3 regions of the Pseudoalteromonas sp. APC 3495 genome follow, and region 1 is predicted to be linked to each of the others. Evidence: predicted binding sites of a transcription regulator. Region 1 holds the regulator's gene; each other region holds the start of a gene.
What was found. The regulator sigma-54, encoded in region 1, starts transcription at its own class of promoters, with help from an activator protein. The targets are predictions, from matches to a motif close to GTTGGCACGNNNNTNGNNT.
Positions count from the first base shown of each region.

Region 2: QL984_RS07085 (YggN family protein) is a predicted target of sigma-54. The motif match lies at 2,869-2,887, and genes of this name have one in related genera.
Region 3: fliE (flagellar hook-basal body complex protein FliE) is a predicted target of sigma-54. The motif match lies at 3,150-3,168, and genes of this name have one in related genera.

Region 1 is NZ_JASDDA010000009.1:32,999-38,008, reverse strand. Features, by position in the region: gene QL984_RS05590 (HPr family phosphocarrier protein) at 1-150, opposite strand, end outside; gene rapZ (RNase adapter RapZ) at 175-1,017, opposite strand; gene ptsN (PTS IIA-like nitrogen regulatory protein PtsN) at 1,037-1,489, opposite strand; gene hpf (ribosome hibernation promoting factor) at 1,494-1,781, opposite strand; gene QL984_RS05570 (RNA polymerase factor sigma-54) at 1,808-3,307, opposite strand; gene lptB (LPS export ABC transporter ATP-binding protein) at 3,689-4,414, opposite strand; gene lptA (lipopolysaccharide transport periplasmic protein LptA) at 4,411-4,950, opposite strand; gene lptC (LPS export ABC transporter periplasmic protein LptC) at 4,940-5,010, opposite strand, start outside.
Region 2 is NZ_JASDDA010000012.1:17,376-22,385, forward strand. Features, by position in the region: gene QL984_RS07065 (DUF4124 domain-containing protein) at 1-312, opposite strand, end outside; tRNA gene QL984_RS07070 (tRNA-Ser) at 673-765, opposite strand; tRNA gene QL984_RS07075 (tRNA-Ser) at 819-909, opposite strand; gene QL984_RS07080 (hypothetical protein) at 1,136-1,276, opposite strand; gene QL984_RS07085 (YggN family protein) at 2,037-2,831, opposite strand; gene QL984_RS07090 (PA3496 family putative envelope integrity protein) at 3,219-3,404, shown strand; gene QL984_RS07095 (glutathione peroxidase) at 3,523-4,014, opposite strand; gene QL984_RS07100 (AzlD domain-containing protein) at 4,108-4,407, opposite strand; gene QL984_RS07105 (AzlC family ABC transporter permease) at 4,404-5,010, opposite strand, start outside.
Region 3 is NZ_JASDDA010000017.1:30,292-35,301, reverse strand. Features, by position in the region: gene fliH (flagellar assembly protein FliH) at 1-5, opposite strand, end outside; gene fliG (flagellar motor switch protein FliG) at 9-1,049, opposite strand; gene fliF (flagellar basal-body MS-ring/collar protein FliF) at 1,042-2,757, opposite strand; gene fliE (flagellar hook-basal body complex protein FliE) at 2,778-3,110, opposite strand; gene QL984_RS08985 (sigma-54 dependent transcriptional regulator) at 3,268-4,692, opposite strand; gene QL984_RS08980 (ATP-binding protein) at 4,689-5,010, opposite strand, start outside.

The DNA of each region.
Region 1 (5,010 bases):
TGCCAGCACGCTATCGCCAGCGGCTTGTTTGTCATCTTGAAATAAAGTGATTGTGGCATCAAATTGCACAGAAAGCTGAGCTAATACTGTCGCCGCTCTAGCGTGTAATCCTAATTTGTTTTTTATTAAAAATGTATTTTCTAACCGCATGACATGTTCTCGCAAGCTTTGATTTTATTCTTGTTCTCGGTGGCGAATTTTTACATTAGGATGACTCATTGCAAAGCTTTCACCAATGGTTTGCGCTAAATAAACAGAGCGGTGTTGCCCACCGGTACAGCCAATTGCAATGGTTAAGTAGCTGCGGTTATTTCGTTCTAAATGCGGCAGCCATGTTTGCACAAATGTTTGAATTTGCCATGTAAATTTTTGCACTATGCTGTGACTTGCTAGGTAGTCTTTTACTGGTTGATCCAGCCCCGTAAGTGGCTTAAGTTCAGGCTCCCAATGCGGGTTTGGTAAAAAACGGGCATCGAATACGTAATCTGCTTCTTTAGGGATGCCGTGTTTAAAACCAAATGACTCAAAGGTAATGATCAGTTGTTTATCTTTTTTTCCGAGTATTTTTTCACGAATAGATTCAGCAAGCTGATGCACACTTAAATCTGTGGTATCAATCATATAATCAGCACGATTAATCAATACATCAAGCAGTTGTTTTTCTTTTTTTATGGCTAAATCAAGCGGCAAAGAATCAATAGATAAAGGGTGGAGACGACGCGTTTCCGAAAAGCGTTTTATTAATGTTTGATCGTCACTGTCTAAATAAAATACCGTTGGTTTAGTAAAACCAGGTAAATATTCAATGATTTCATTAAACTGCTGTTGCTCTTTAGGTAGGTTACGTACATCAACACTCACGGCAATTTTATTATAACTGTCGGAAACACTGCGCACTAATGATGGTAATAAATTAAGAGGAATATTGTCTACACAATAATAACCTAAGTCTTCCACAACGCGTAACGCCACAGATTTACCTGACCCTGAACGACCGCTTATAATTATTAATTCCATTTATCACCTTTCTTTGTTACTACGATTGACTGACGATAACCTGATATAGTTCGCTATCCGATTTGGCGGCGCGTAACTGTTTACAAAATTCTTTATCATTGAGCTTATCAGCAATCGTGGCTAGCGTTTTCAAATGCTGCTGATTATCGCCATCGGGAACAATTAACGCGACAAAAATGTCAACCGGCCGGTTATCAATCGCATCAAAATTAATAGCTGTTTCGCTCACTAAAATCAAAGCAAGGGGCTCTTGAGCTCCACTCATGCGACCATGTGGAATAGCAATGCCTCGGCCAATGCCTGTACTTCCAAGCTTTTCTCTTGCAGTTAATGCATTAAGAATATCTTGTTGTGTTAAATAGGGCAGCTTATTGTGAGCCAATTCACTGATAAATTCTAAAATTCTTTTTTTACTATTAAAAAGGACCGCAGCTTTACTGCAGTCCTGACAGATAAGTGAGCTTAGTTTCATAGTGTTAGTGTCGAGCAAGTTTCTCTTTGTGTTTAATTACTTGACGATCTAGCTTGTCAATGAGCGAGTCTATAGCGGCATACATATCTTGATGCTCAGTAGAGGCAAAAATCTCAGCGCCACTAACATGAACGGTTGCTTCAGCTTTTTGGTTTAGTTTTTCTACATCGAGAATAACGTGCACATTCGTTATGTGATCAGTGTGCCTCTGTAACTTCGAAAATTTACTATTTACGTAGTCTCTAAGCGAGTCGGTAATATCTACATGGCGACCAGTTAAATTCAGTTGCATAAACATTTTCCTCTTTGTTGTACGCCTTAAATCAAACTTTTACGTTGATTAGACGGGGGAATAGCTAGAGATTCGCGATATTTTGCAATGGTTCTCCTCGCTACTTTAATTCCTTGCTCTGCCAATATATCTGCAATTTTACTATCACTCAATGGTTTAGCTGAGTTTTCTGCAGCGATTAATTTTTTAATTAATGCACGTATTGCTGTTGATGAACATTCGCCACCATTTTCAGTACTTACATGGCTTGAAAAGAAATATTTAAGCTCAAAAATGCCACGTGGTGTATGCATGTATTTTTGCGTAGTAACACGCGATATAGTCGACTCGTGCATTTCCACCATTTCAGCCACATCGTTAAGCACCATAGGCTTCATAGCCTCAGGACCGTGTTCAAAAAAGGCCTGTTGCTGTTGCACAATACAGTTGGTTACTTTAAGTAGCGTGTCATTTCTACTTTCTAAGCTTTTTATAAACCATTTAGCCTCTTGTAAGTGCGAGCGAATAAACTGGCTATCACCACTTGATTTAACCGTACGCGACATAGCTGCATATTGGCTATTTACTCTGATCTTAGGCATGCTATCTGGGTTTAATTCAACTACCCAACGACCTTTAACTTTTTTAACCGACACATCAGGAATAACGTATTCAGACTCTTCTCTAACAATAGTGTCTGCCGGTTTTGGGCTGAGCGTATGAATCAACGTCATGATTTCTTTAAGCTCATCTTCTTTAAGCTTTGTTTTTTTCATCAACGTGCGATAGTCACGTGCAGCAAGTAAATCAATATGATCGGTTAAGATCATTTTTGTTTCGTTTAAAAAAGGTGTGTCTTTATCAAATTGATTTAGCTGAATACACAAGCACTCTTGTAAACTACGCGCGGCTATTCCCACTGGATCAAATAGTTGAATACGCTTTAGTACCGCTTCTATTTCGTCAAGTTCAACTTCATCTTCGCCGTCGTTTTCTTGGTTAAAGCTTTCTAATATTTCTTCACAGCTAAGGGTTAGAATCCCTGAGTCGTCCACAGCTTCTACAATTGCAATAGCTATCGCTTCATCGGTAGGACTAAACGGCGTCAGTTGAAGTTGCCACATTAAATACTCATGCAGCGTTTCAGTCGAAGAGCCTTGATAAATAGATTCATCTTCTGGCATTGGGCCCGATGAAGAGGCAGGCGCAGCGCTCATATATTCATCCCAAGTAACATCCATAGCCATATCATCGCTAATGGTGTCTTTGGTCATTGCTTCGCCGCTATCTTGCTCATCCTCGCTAGGTTTATCGTCAGCTGAGGCACTTAGCGTTAAGTCATCGTTATCGGCTTTTTGTTCGTTTTTACCTGCAGTGTCTTCGCTGTAATCGTGTTCTTCAACTTCAAGCAAGGGGTTGCTATCGAGCGCTTCTTGAATTTCTTGCTGGAGATCCAATGTACTGAGTTGCAATAAGCGAATTGCTTGTTGCAACTGTGGAGTCATTGTAAGTTGCTGGCCCATGCGCAGCTGTAATGATTGCCTCATTTATCTCTAACAATCCTTTTAAATTACGGTCTGTTGACCTTTACGGATTAAAATTTGTTCAAACTAGGGGCGGTTTAATTGCGGCGCGAGGTTTGTAACCTAGTGGGCTAAGTCAAAACCGAGCAAAGCTTCCGCGTCCTGCTCACGCTCCTTACCTACATCCATGTAGGCAACAAAGAGTAAATCGTCCCTAGGCAGAACCCGAAGGGCAGCGCCTGTTTGGCATTGATGCTGCGTTATCGCCTATTTATGGGGAATACCACACCACATAGGCTCTGCCTTGCCTAAATACCAAACAGACTGCTGCAAATTCAACCTTGAAAGGTCAACAGACCTAAGTATGATTAATCTTAGCAGATGCTTAGTGGAATAACACACATATTAGAGCTTGAACTGCTCGCCCAAATAAACATCGCGTACTGTTTTATCGTTTAATACGTATTCAGGAGTGCCTGATGCAATTAACTCCCCATGAGAAACTATGTAGGCTTTTTCACAAACATCAAGTGTTTCGCGCACGTTATGGTCTGTAATAAGTACGCCAATGCCACGGTTTTTAAGATGCTCTATAATCTTTTTAATATCTAATACTGAGATAGGATCAACCCCCGCAAAGGGTTCGTCTAAAAGGATAAATTTAGGGTTTGCTGCTAACGCGCGAGCAATTTCAACGCGGCGACGTTCACCACCTGATAAGGCCATACCTTGGCTGTCGCGGATATGCTGAATGCTAAATTCATCAAGTAAATTATTTAAGGTATCTTCGCGTTGTTGTTTGTTTAATTCTTTACGTGTTTCTAAGATAGCCATTAAGTTTTGATAAACAGTCAGCTTTCTAAAAATAGACGACTCTTGCGGTAGATAACCAATCCCTAAACGCGCTCGGCTGTGCATCGGTAATAAAGTAATATCTTTATCATCAATTGATATTTTGCCTTTATCACTAGGGACAAGGCCTACAATCATATAAAAAGTGGTGGTTTTACCTGCACCATTAGGGCCAAGTAACCCCACAATACTGCCAGCTTCAACCTCTAGGCCAACGTTTTTTACAACTTCACGACCTTTGTAGCTTTTAGCTAATAGCTCTGCTTTTAATGTGCTCATGGTTGGCCTTTATCATCTTCTTTTTTATTTTCAACAGGCACTAAAATAGTGTGTACACGGTCTGTTGAGTTTTCGTCTTTTTCTGCGCTAATTAACTGCTGCTCGATATCGTAAGTGATACTTTTAGCTGTTATTTTTTGACCTGCTTGAGCAATGCTTGCATCGCCGATTAAGGTTAAAAAACGCAGCGACACATCGTAACGCACTTCATTAGCACTGGCGCTCATTATGGTGCCATCAGCTTGTGTTTCTTCAAAATATGCAGGGCTGCCTGTGGCAATTAATAACTGTTTGTTATCGCCTAGGTCATCGCGTTTATGCACTTCTAAACGGTCAGCTGTGATACGGCGATTACCATGAATAATTTCAACATTTTTCTCAAAAATGCCTACGTTTTCTTTTAATTGACCTTCTTGCTTATCTGCACTAATTGAAATTTGATTAGCAGCGGGGGCTTCAGCAGGTTCAGCGCCATTACTGTTAAAAGCAATTAATAGTGAGGGAACAATTAAAATTTTAAATAGGTTATTGGTCATAATATAGGGTTCGCGTATGGTTAATAAGTTTAATCACCTCGGTTTTTAAATCGGCCTCAA
Region 2 (5,010 bases), on a different contig from region 1:
CTGTTTTTTTTGTGCGTATTCTTGTTGGTATTGTTTAATCTTAAGCTCAAGCTGCACAATATCACGCTCTATTTGTTGCACCGCTAGATAATCGTCAACAGAAGTATCGGCAACTGGTGTGTTCTCAGATTGTGGCGTATTTGTTTGCATGATGTTGACGTTTCTAAGCGTGATCACTTGAGCGTCTTCAGCGCAAGGAGTTTGACTAAAAGTAGGCACTCCTTTAATGGTACATTTATAAACCGTCACTTCATTTGCCATGCTAGCAGCACAGGCACCCAAACAACATAGTAGTAATATTAGCTTTGCCATGGTTAAACCTAAGCTGGTTTAAAGTACCATTTATAATGCACTAAGTTGTGACACCATACAATTTGTTTAATTTATTAGCATGCGCTCGCGACGGCCTTATACAAAGTGCGAATTAATAGAGGCTATTAAATTTTAGGCACAAAAAAACCACAATTAAGTGGCTTGTAATCAGTAATGGTGAAGAGGGAGGGATAGACTTACTTACATCCCTGTAATTAATCGCTGCGCGACGCTTGCAGCGGCCTAAAATGTTCCAGACATTTTATTGAACCCTGTCGAGAGTGCTCACCCTCCCTATTTCTTAACGGAGTTAAAATTTAGGCACAAAAAAACCACAATTAAGTGGCTTGTAATCAGTAATGGTGGAGAGGGAGGGATTCGAACCCTCGATAGAGCTACAAACTCTATACTCCCTTAGCAGGGGAGCTCCTTCGGCCACTCGGACACCTCTCCGACGCATTATTCAGCGTGTTATCAATCGGAAAAAACCAATTAATACAAATAAGTGGTGGAGAGATAGGGATTTGAACCCTAGAGGGGCTATAAACCCCTGCCGGTTTTCAAGACCGGTGCATTCGACCACTCTGCCATCTCTCCACGTCGTGATGCAGGATAATACTTAGGTGAGTTGCCTGTGTAAATAGCAAAAAGATCGTTTGCTTAAAAAGTGAGCGTAAATGCGGTTTTTTTTGTAAATTATGAAAATTAAAGATGATTTTTAGCTATGAGGAGGGAGCTGGCAGCAAACAGATGGAGCTAAAGAAGAAACTTCATTTAGTGGTTGGGTGTTTGCTGCAACAATACAAAAATCATGGTTGGGTGATTATTTGTATTGAATTGCACCGCCAAGTGCTAATTTTTTTCCGTAACGGTTAAGTTTAGCTAACATTCTCGCTTTGCGATTAGTTGGTTTAACTGCAACGTGAGTTGTGGCTGTTTGGTTTAATGTATTAATTGGGTTCATTGTATTCGCTCCAAGGTTGTGTCTGTTGAAAACGTGTGCATTTTGCCCGTAGGTTGGTTAAAAATAAAGCGATAAAAATTGCTGGTGAAGTATTAGTTTTTTTAATCTGAAAGTGTTTTTTTTGATTTGCTATTTAATGGCGTTTTTTTTGATTTTGTATATTTATTCATTATAGTCGTGTGCTATATCACTTTTATACGGGGCTTTTGCAGTTTTTTTAATTTTAATATGTTTATAAATAGATTATTTTGAATAGTTATTCAGATTAAATTATTTTGTATTAATGGGGTGGGTTTTACTTCGTTAAAAGATTTAACATGCTATTTATAGGTGGTTAATTATTTATCAGAGAAGAGCATTAAAGAAACGATAAAAAAGAGTGTTGCTAGGCTTTTAAATTATAAAAAAAGTGCCTAGGTTACTAGGCACTTTGGAGTTAGTTGCGTTTTAAAACGCGTCTAACTGGGGATCGCACCGCCTCAAGAATTTAAAACTTAAAAAGAGGTGGTTTTAATATGTTGCAATTTGGGCTTACAATCATCAGCTCGGACGGCATTCTAAGTGATCTAGAGCGAAGTGAAGATTATACTTTGGTTTGTATTTTACTATGAAGCCACAAAATGCCTCTGCACAGCAAGAGCAGATCCGCTCAACAGTCTATTATTTGAGTTAAATGGGACTGGTGGGGGTAAAAAACGCAAAATGCGGCATAGCTTAAAAGCAAATGCCGCAAAGGGAGATTAATTAAAATGCTGAGCAGTTAGTGCTGTTTTATAGTAAATAACTCATAGCCTTTTAATGCAGGCACTTGCGCAGCAAGTTGAGTTTCTTGTTGTGCGATTTCAACAAAGTCACCACACAGTGTATTTGCACGCTGTTCAAGTTTTTTTGCATGGAGCTCTACTTTTTCTTCTATTTGTGCGCCCATATTTTCCATGCGCTCTTCAAAGGCTTGCATGTCGCCACCTGAACCCATTAGCTCAGAGCCTAATGCTACTAAAATACTGCCCATTGATTGCATTACGGCCGACTCAACGGCAGTTTCTATTTGTTGTTCAAACTGCTGTTCAAAGTTTTCACCAAACTGAGTGAAGCTTTGCTGGCCCATGACAAATGTACCTTGTTGGTAAAAGGTACCCTCTACTTCTTGTTGAATATCGTCCATTAAGGTAGCAATGTTATCGAGGCCATCAATATTAAATGCATTGGCGACTTCTTCTAATGCAACGCCCGCAATTTTAACGCCATCAAGTGCAATGTTGGCTACTTCAGGTAATTGCGCACGTAAATTATCTGTGTAGTTGGTCAGTGCTTGGCGCTGAGCGCTATTTAATGCTACTTGCTCGCCATTGATCGACAACTCACCTTGAGTGGTAAAAGTCATACGTTGATTGTTGGCTTTAAAAATTTCTAATTCACTTGGCTTTATACGTACATCGTTTTTAAACTCAACTTTACATTCGTCGTTACTAAATGTAATTGAAGAGCTGTTATCGTTATGAGCCATGGCGACGGGGGCGCACATAATTGCGCTAACTAATAATAATTCTTTCATGTTTATTCTCTGTTTTTTGATGATGATAATTAACTTATAACAAGTTTGGTGCCAATAGTTTTTAGTGTTTAAAAACAGTGGTTTGTGATTTTTAAGGTGCTTTGAAGTTGAAAGTAAAGTTATTAAAAAAGCTAAAATTTGGTCAAAATAACCAACAGTTAAATGATAATAAATAAAATTTATCGATACGATAAAAAACTCTCACTTTCCACAATTCAAATTTAGCGCTATTTATTCACAATACTGACACAGAGACTATTTAGGATAGCGATGTGGCTTTATTTTGACGTAAATTTGTACAATGAATTTGCGTTGAACATTTTAATTTCACCAATTATCGCGATACAAGAATCCGTAATTGGTCTCAAACACTTTATGGAGTGGGTTGTGGGTAAGACATTTAGTTACGATGCGCTAGATGATGATTTTGTTGAAGACGAATACGAAATGGTCGGGCGTAATCAACACGACAAGAAAAAGCAAAAGGTGAAAAGAAAGTTAGAGGATTACCTTGAGCAAAAACGCTTGCGTAAAAACCTAGGTGAAGATGACTTAAACGATTATATTGATTAGGTTGTCGCTAGTACAAATCAGTGCCGACATATTAGCTTTTAACTGCTACTTAGTTAGTATTTAGAGCTCTGTGGGTTGGTAATAAAGAGGCTTTATGCCTCTTTATAATTTTTAAGCCTCAAACTTTAGCTGCGAGCAATGCTTTTTCAATTACTTTTTCTAGTTTTTCAGGTTTAGTAAAGGGCGCGTAGCGCTTAATCGGTGAGCCATCTGCATTAATCAAAAATTTTGTGAAGTTCCACTTAATTTTTCGTGTCAAAAACCCCGGCAATACAGATTTTAAATAGCGAAAAACCGAATGTGTATGCTGACCATTAACGTTCACTTTTTCTGCGATTAAAAAACTAACTCCGTAATTTATTAAACAACCTTGTGCTATTTGATTCGCGTCTCCGGGTTCTTGCTGGCCAAATTGGTTACACGGGAAACCTATAATGACTAAACCTTGGCTGGCATACTTTTCGTGTAATGCTTGCAATGACTCGTATTGATAGGTGAATCCACACTCACTTGCGGTATTTACTATTAACACAACTTTACCTACAAACTCTTTAAAATCGATAGGTTGGCCTTGCAGGCTAGTAGCACTTAGTTGATGAAATGGGTGCATATTATTAAGCTATTATTTGTTTATTTGGCATAGTCTAACCTTTGCTTGGTGATTAACAAAGTCGAAATAGTGAACACTGCTATGGCGTTACTGTTAATTTAAAATCAAAAATAACCCCATACCAGCAAGTGTGGTTAGGTAAATATTATGTGTTTTGTAAGCAACTATAATGGCTACAATCGCTGCGCTTAAATAAGGGTTTTGCCAATTTAGATTAATGCCACCATCATTTATAAATACAATCGGCACCCAAATCGCTGTTAGAACCGCAGGTGCACTGAAGCTCAAAAACTGCTGCATTTTAGGCCCTACTTTAAATGGTAGCGCGCGGTGTAAGAATAAATAACGGGTAAAAAAGGTAATACATGCCATAAGTAAAATAGTCGTCATCATGATTTAGCGTCCTTATTTTTTACTATTCTAGTTACAGTGTAACCTGCACTCATTGCTAATAGTGCTGAGCATACCAACCACAGCTCAAAGCCTGTGCTTTTTAATAAAGTGGCACAGATCCCTGCAACAATGACCGTGACAAGAGTGGCTAAATTTTTAACTCCTGGGATAACCAAAGCAATAAAGGTTGCAGCAATCGCAAAGTCGAGTCCTAAATTGGTTAGATCAGGGAGCATAGTGCCGGCTATAATACCGATAAGTGTCCAAATATTCCAAGCAATGTAAAAGCTAAAGCCTGCGCTGAGCGCGTAAATTAGGCGCGTTTGAGTCTGGTAGGCGCGAGGGTGATGCGAAAAAGCAAATAGTTCATCAGTTAAGACAAAGCTGACTGGAAGGCGCCAACGCATGGGTTGCTCAATCACTTTGTGACGAACCGCCAAGCCATATAAAAAATGGCGAGAGCTAATAATAAACGTGGTAAATAAAATGGTTAATAGAGGGGTATTACCAGCAATGAGCTCAATTGCAACCAGCTGCGCCGAGCCTGCAAATACCAGTAGCGACATGGCTTGAGTTTCAAAAGGGGTAAAGCCATTTTGTATT
Region 3 (5,010 bases), on a different contig from region 1:
CTCATAGGTTATAAGAACTCCTCACCACCGCCACCACCAAGCATAATTTCACCTGAATCAGAAAGGCGACGTGCTGTTGATAAAATTTCTTTTTGCGCCGCTTCTACTTCACTAATACGCACAGGAGCCATAGCTTCTAAATCATCAGCGAGCATTTCAGCGGCACGTTTTGACATGTTACCCAAAATTTTCTCTTTAAGGGCATCATCGGTTCCTTTAATGGCTTTCATTAATACATCTTGCGGCACTTCACGCAGGATTGCTTGAATGCCTCTGTCGTCTACATCCATTAAGTTTTCGAAGACAAACATTAAGTCTTGAATTTGTTGCGACATTTCTTCGTCATGCTCACGGATTGAATCCATTAACTGGCCTTCAACATTGGTATCGAGGTAGTTCATGATATCTGCCGCAGCTTTTAAGCCACCCATTTTCGCAGCTTGTGCACCCGCTTGACCGGCAAATTGTTTTTCCATAATTTCATTCAATTCTTGCAATGCTGCCGGTTGTACTTCTTCTAAATTAGCAATACGCATGGTTAAATCGAGGCGCACTTTTTCAGGAAATTGCGCTAAAATTTCAGCAGATTGTTCCGGCTCTAGGTAAGAGAGAACAATTGTTTGAATTTGTGGATGCTCATTACGAATAATGTTAGCCACCTGTTTAGAGTCCATCCATTTTAATGAATCAAGACCTTTAGCGCCTGAGCCCATCACTATTTGGTCTATCAAGCTGGCGGCTTTATCTTCACCTAATGCGGCTGTAAGTGCTTTTTTGATGAAGTCTTCAGACTGAAAACCAATCGTACTAAAGCTTTGAATTTGTTCAATAAACAAATTATGAACCGCGCTAATTTTAGCTTGCGACAAATCATCGATTGCCGCCATAGCCATACCGACCTTTTGCACTTGTTTTGGCTCTAAGTGCTTGAGGATTTGCGCTGCATCTTCTTCAGTTAAGCTCAGCAATAATATTGCCGCTTTATCTACTCCATCAAGTTTATCAACATCAAACGCTTGAGGTAGTTGTTTTTGTTCTTGATCAGTCATCTTCTGTTAACCACGCTTTCACTACTTGTGATGATAGTTCTGGTTCATTGGCTACAAGGGCACGAACCGCTTTGAGTAAGTCTTCGTCGCCGTGTAGGTCTGGTAAGCGTAGTGTACCATCGCTTGAGAAGCCAACAGAAGCAGAATCAAAGTCATTATTTAGCATATCTAATGTGCTGTCACCAAGATCAACACCTGAACTAAGAGAATCTTCATCGTATTCTTCAAGTGTATTATCTGGGTAGATTAAGCGTTTAAGCATAGGTTTAACGACAGCTAAAATCAGTACAATAATAACCAGTGCACCTAATACTAAGCGCATCATTTTCATAAACCAATCTTGTTCCCATAAAGGCAACTCGAAATCAAGCGCTGAGTCTTCACGAACAAATGGTACGGTCACTACTTCAAGTGCATCGCCACGTTGCATATCAAAGCCTACGCCACCTTGTAACAAGCGACGAATATTTGACAGGGCTTCAACCGAGCGTGGCGTCATAGTTGTTTCACCATTTTCACCCACCGTAGGCAGGTAATCAACTGCAACAGAGACGCTTATTCTGCGGATCACTCCAGTTTGCTGACGCTTATGTGAAATAGTGGTATCGAGTTCATAGTTACGAGTGGCTTCTTTGTGAGTTCTACTCGGTGAGGTTGCAGTGCCTGCACCGCCCGCCATCGCATCTTCAGGAATAGTTGAGTTAACTGGTGGCTGATTAGTCAGCGCGCCTGGAATACCAACCGCTAGGCCACCAATATTATTTTCTTCAAAGGTCGTTTCACTTCTTACCGCAGGTAAATCTGGGTTGTAACGTTTTTGTGTTTCTTCTACCGCACTAAAGTCCATACTTAAATCTACTTGTGCGGTGTAATTACCTAATCCAACCACGGGGATCAAAATACTGTCGATTTTTTCTAGGTATTCTTGCTCACGTTTACGTTCTATATCGTATTCTTTACGCGAGCGTGCAGCTAAAGAGGTTTGCGAGCCTGAATTTAATAAACGACCATTTTGATCGGTCACAGTAACGCGAGAAGGCTCAAGCCCTTGTACCGCTGAAGCTATCATATCAACTACTGAGTCAACTTCTTCGCCATCTAGAGAGCGACCGCGTTTAAGAGTAAGTACAACAGTCGCAGAGGGTTTTTTCTCTCTACGGGCAAATACATTTTCTTTGGGAATAGCTAACAATACTTTGGCGCGAGTAACATTATTTAGCTCTTCTATAGTACGGGCAAGTTGTTGCTCACGGCCATGTTTAAGGCGCTCACGTTCTAAACGTTGGCTTACCCCAAACCCCATGTCTTGCATAATAATGTCGCTACCTGATGTAGGCCCTTGATCTAAACCTTCACGGGTCATCAATAACTTGATATTTTGATATTCAGTTTCATCCACCGAGACCACATTGCCATCAAGTTGGTAGTCAATTTTTTGTGCATCTAAAAAGTCGAGTGTTTCTATTAACTCTTCAGTTTGCATTTTACCTAAAGGGCGCATATCTGGCTGACGAGCCCAAATAATAACGAAAATAGCAATGGCTAAACAAATAGCTAATGCAACAATCAGGGTAATTTGACGTAAAACATCAACACCGCCAAGGGAACTGAAATAGCCTGATTTTTGCTCTTGTTGATCTTCGTTTTCACTTTGCTCCATCATGCCATCAGCAAGTGCCAGATCTGTAGATTGATTAGATTGCGCCACAATAATTCTCCACTACCTAGTTAAACAGGCATGTTCATAATTTCTTTATAAGACTCAACAAGCTTATTACGAACCTGTACCGTAGCTTCAAATGCCACAGAAGACTTTTGCGAAGCAATCATAGCCTCAGCAAGTGATACGCTTCTGTCGCCATTCTCTACCGCTTTTACTTTTTGCCCTGTGTCTTGCTGAAGCTCATGCACTGTATTAAGGGCATTACTCAACATGTCACCAAACTGTGCTGTAGAGGTTGATTGCACTTGCGTTGGCAAGTTATTAACTTGATTACTACGTGTGGCCTCCGCAGCCATTGATTGCATTTCTTGAAATAAAGCACTGTTTTGAATTTTCATAATTGTCTCTGATAATGCAGTAAACTCTTAAAGAGAATAAAGCACAAAACATGCCAAAAATTAAAACCAATTAAAACAACGCTTTAAGTAAAATAATTAAGCAGTCAGAGTTTTGACAGCCCTAAATTCAAGTGATTGAACTTAGGGCTTATGGGGGTTATGCTGGGAGGGAAATACCTAAATCACGCATTTGTGCTAATTTGTAGCGTAAAGTACGCGGGCTAATACCTAAGGTTTCGGCGACCTCTTTACGTTTTCCTTGGCAGCGTGCCAAGGTTTCTAAAATAATACGATGTTCTTTATCTTTAAGCTCATCTTTGTAACTACCAGTATCGACGGCTAACAAATCATTTTTTTGCTCATCTGCAGGCGCTGCTTTTTCATCATAATAAGCGTTACTGAGACTACTTTTTACAGGCTCAATGTCAGCTTTAGTTTCTGCCACAAAATGCGTTGGGGCTAGATTTTCGATAAAAATAGCATGCTCATCAATACTATTCCCACTGCGTAAAATTAATGCTCGCTGGATAACGTTATCTAGTTCGCGTACGTTACCGGGCCAGCTATGGCTAAGCAGTTTTTGCTCTGCACTGCTATCTAAATACGCCATTGGCTCTTTGCTTTTACTTAAGTGACGTTCAATCAAATGTTTAGCCAGCACAATAATGTCCCCTGGGCGCTCACACAGTGGTCGCCACAGTAAAGGAAACACATTGAGTCGATAATATAAATCTTCGCGGAACTGATTTTCAGCAACGGCCTCTTTTAATTCGCGGTTACTGGTTGCAAGCACACGTACATCTAGCGAAATGGTTTTACGACCGCCTAAACGCTCAACTTCGCGTTCTTGTAATACCCGCAGTAGTTTAGCTTGTAAGCCTAAATCCATTTCGGTAATTTCATCAAGTAAGATAGTCCCACCCTGTGCTTGTTCAAACTTACCCGGGCAGGCCTGAATCGCGCCAGTAAACGCGCCTTTTTCGTAGCCAAACAAAGTAGCTTCAAGCATGTTTTCAGGAATAGCAGCACAGTTAATTGCTACAAATGGTTCATTGCAGCGTTTTGACTTGTCATGAATATAACGCGCCAGTACTTCTTTACCAGAGCCACTTGGCCCAAGCACCATCACACTGGCATCTGATCGAGCAACTTTATTAGCAAGTTCGAGTAATTGAATACTACTAGGGTCGGCGACAATGGGCCCGTCTGTTTCTTTTTCTTTTTCTGGTAAGTAACGACTCACCATATTCAATAGCACTTCTGGTGCAAATGGCTTGGCCATATAATCAATCGCGCCTAAACGCATAGCCTCTACAGCATCATCAATAGTGGCGTAGGCCGTCATCATTAGTACGGGTAAATCAGGGTAATTTAATTTAATACTACGTAATAAATCCAAGCCGCTCATTGCGCCCATTTGTACATCACTGACCACCAATGAAAATGCTTCTTTTTTTAGTAGCACCATGGCTTGCTCGGCACTATTGGCGGCCATACAGGCTATACCTGACATTTCAAGCGTATCAATTAATGCTTCACGAAGTCCGGCGTCATCTTCTACAACTAAAATAGTGTTACTCATTGTGACTCCCCTAATTTAGATGTGACACTAATAGGTAGCAACATACTAAAAATTGCTCCCCCTTGTGGGTTGTTGTCTGCTTCAACACGTCCCTGATGTGCACTGGCCACTGAACTTACAACGGCAAGTCCTAAACCAGTACCTTGGCTTTTGGTGGTATAAAAGGGTTCAAATATTTTTTCAGTTTGTGCTAAATCAAGCCCAGGGCCATTATCACTAACACTAATGCGGACATAATCAGGGTCTTGCATATCACGCAAAGCACTAAGATGTACTTGTGCACCACTGCCAATGACTTGAATACTATTATGAATTAGG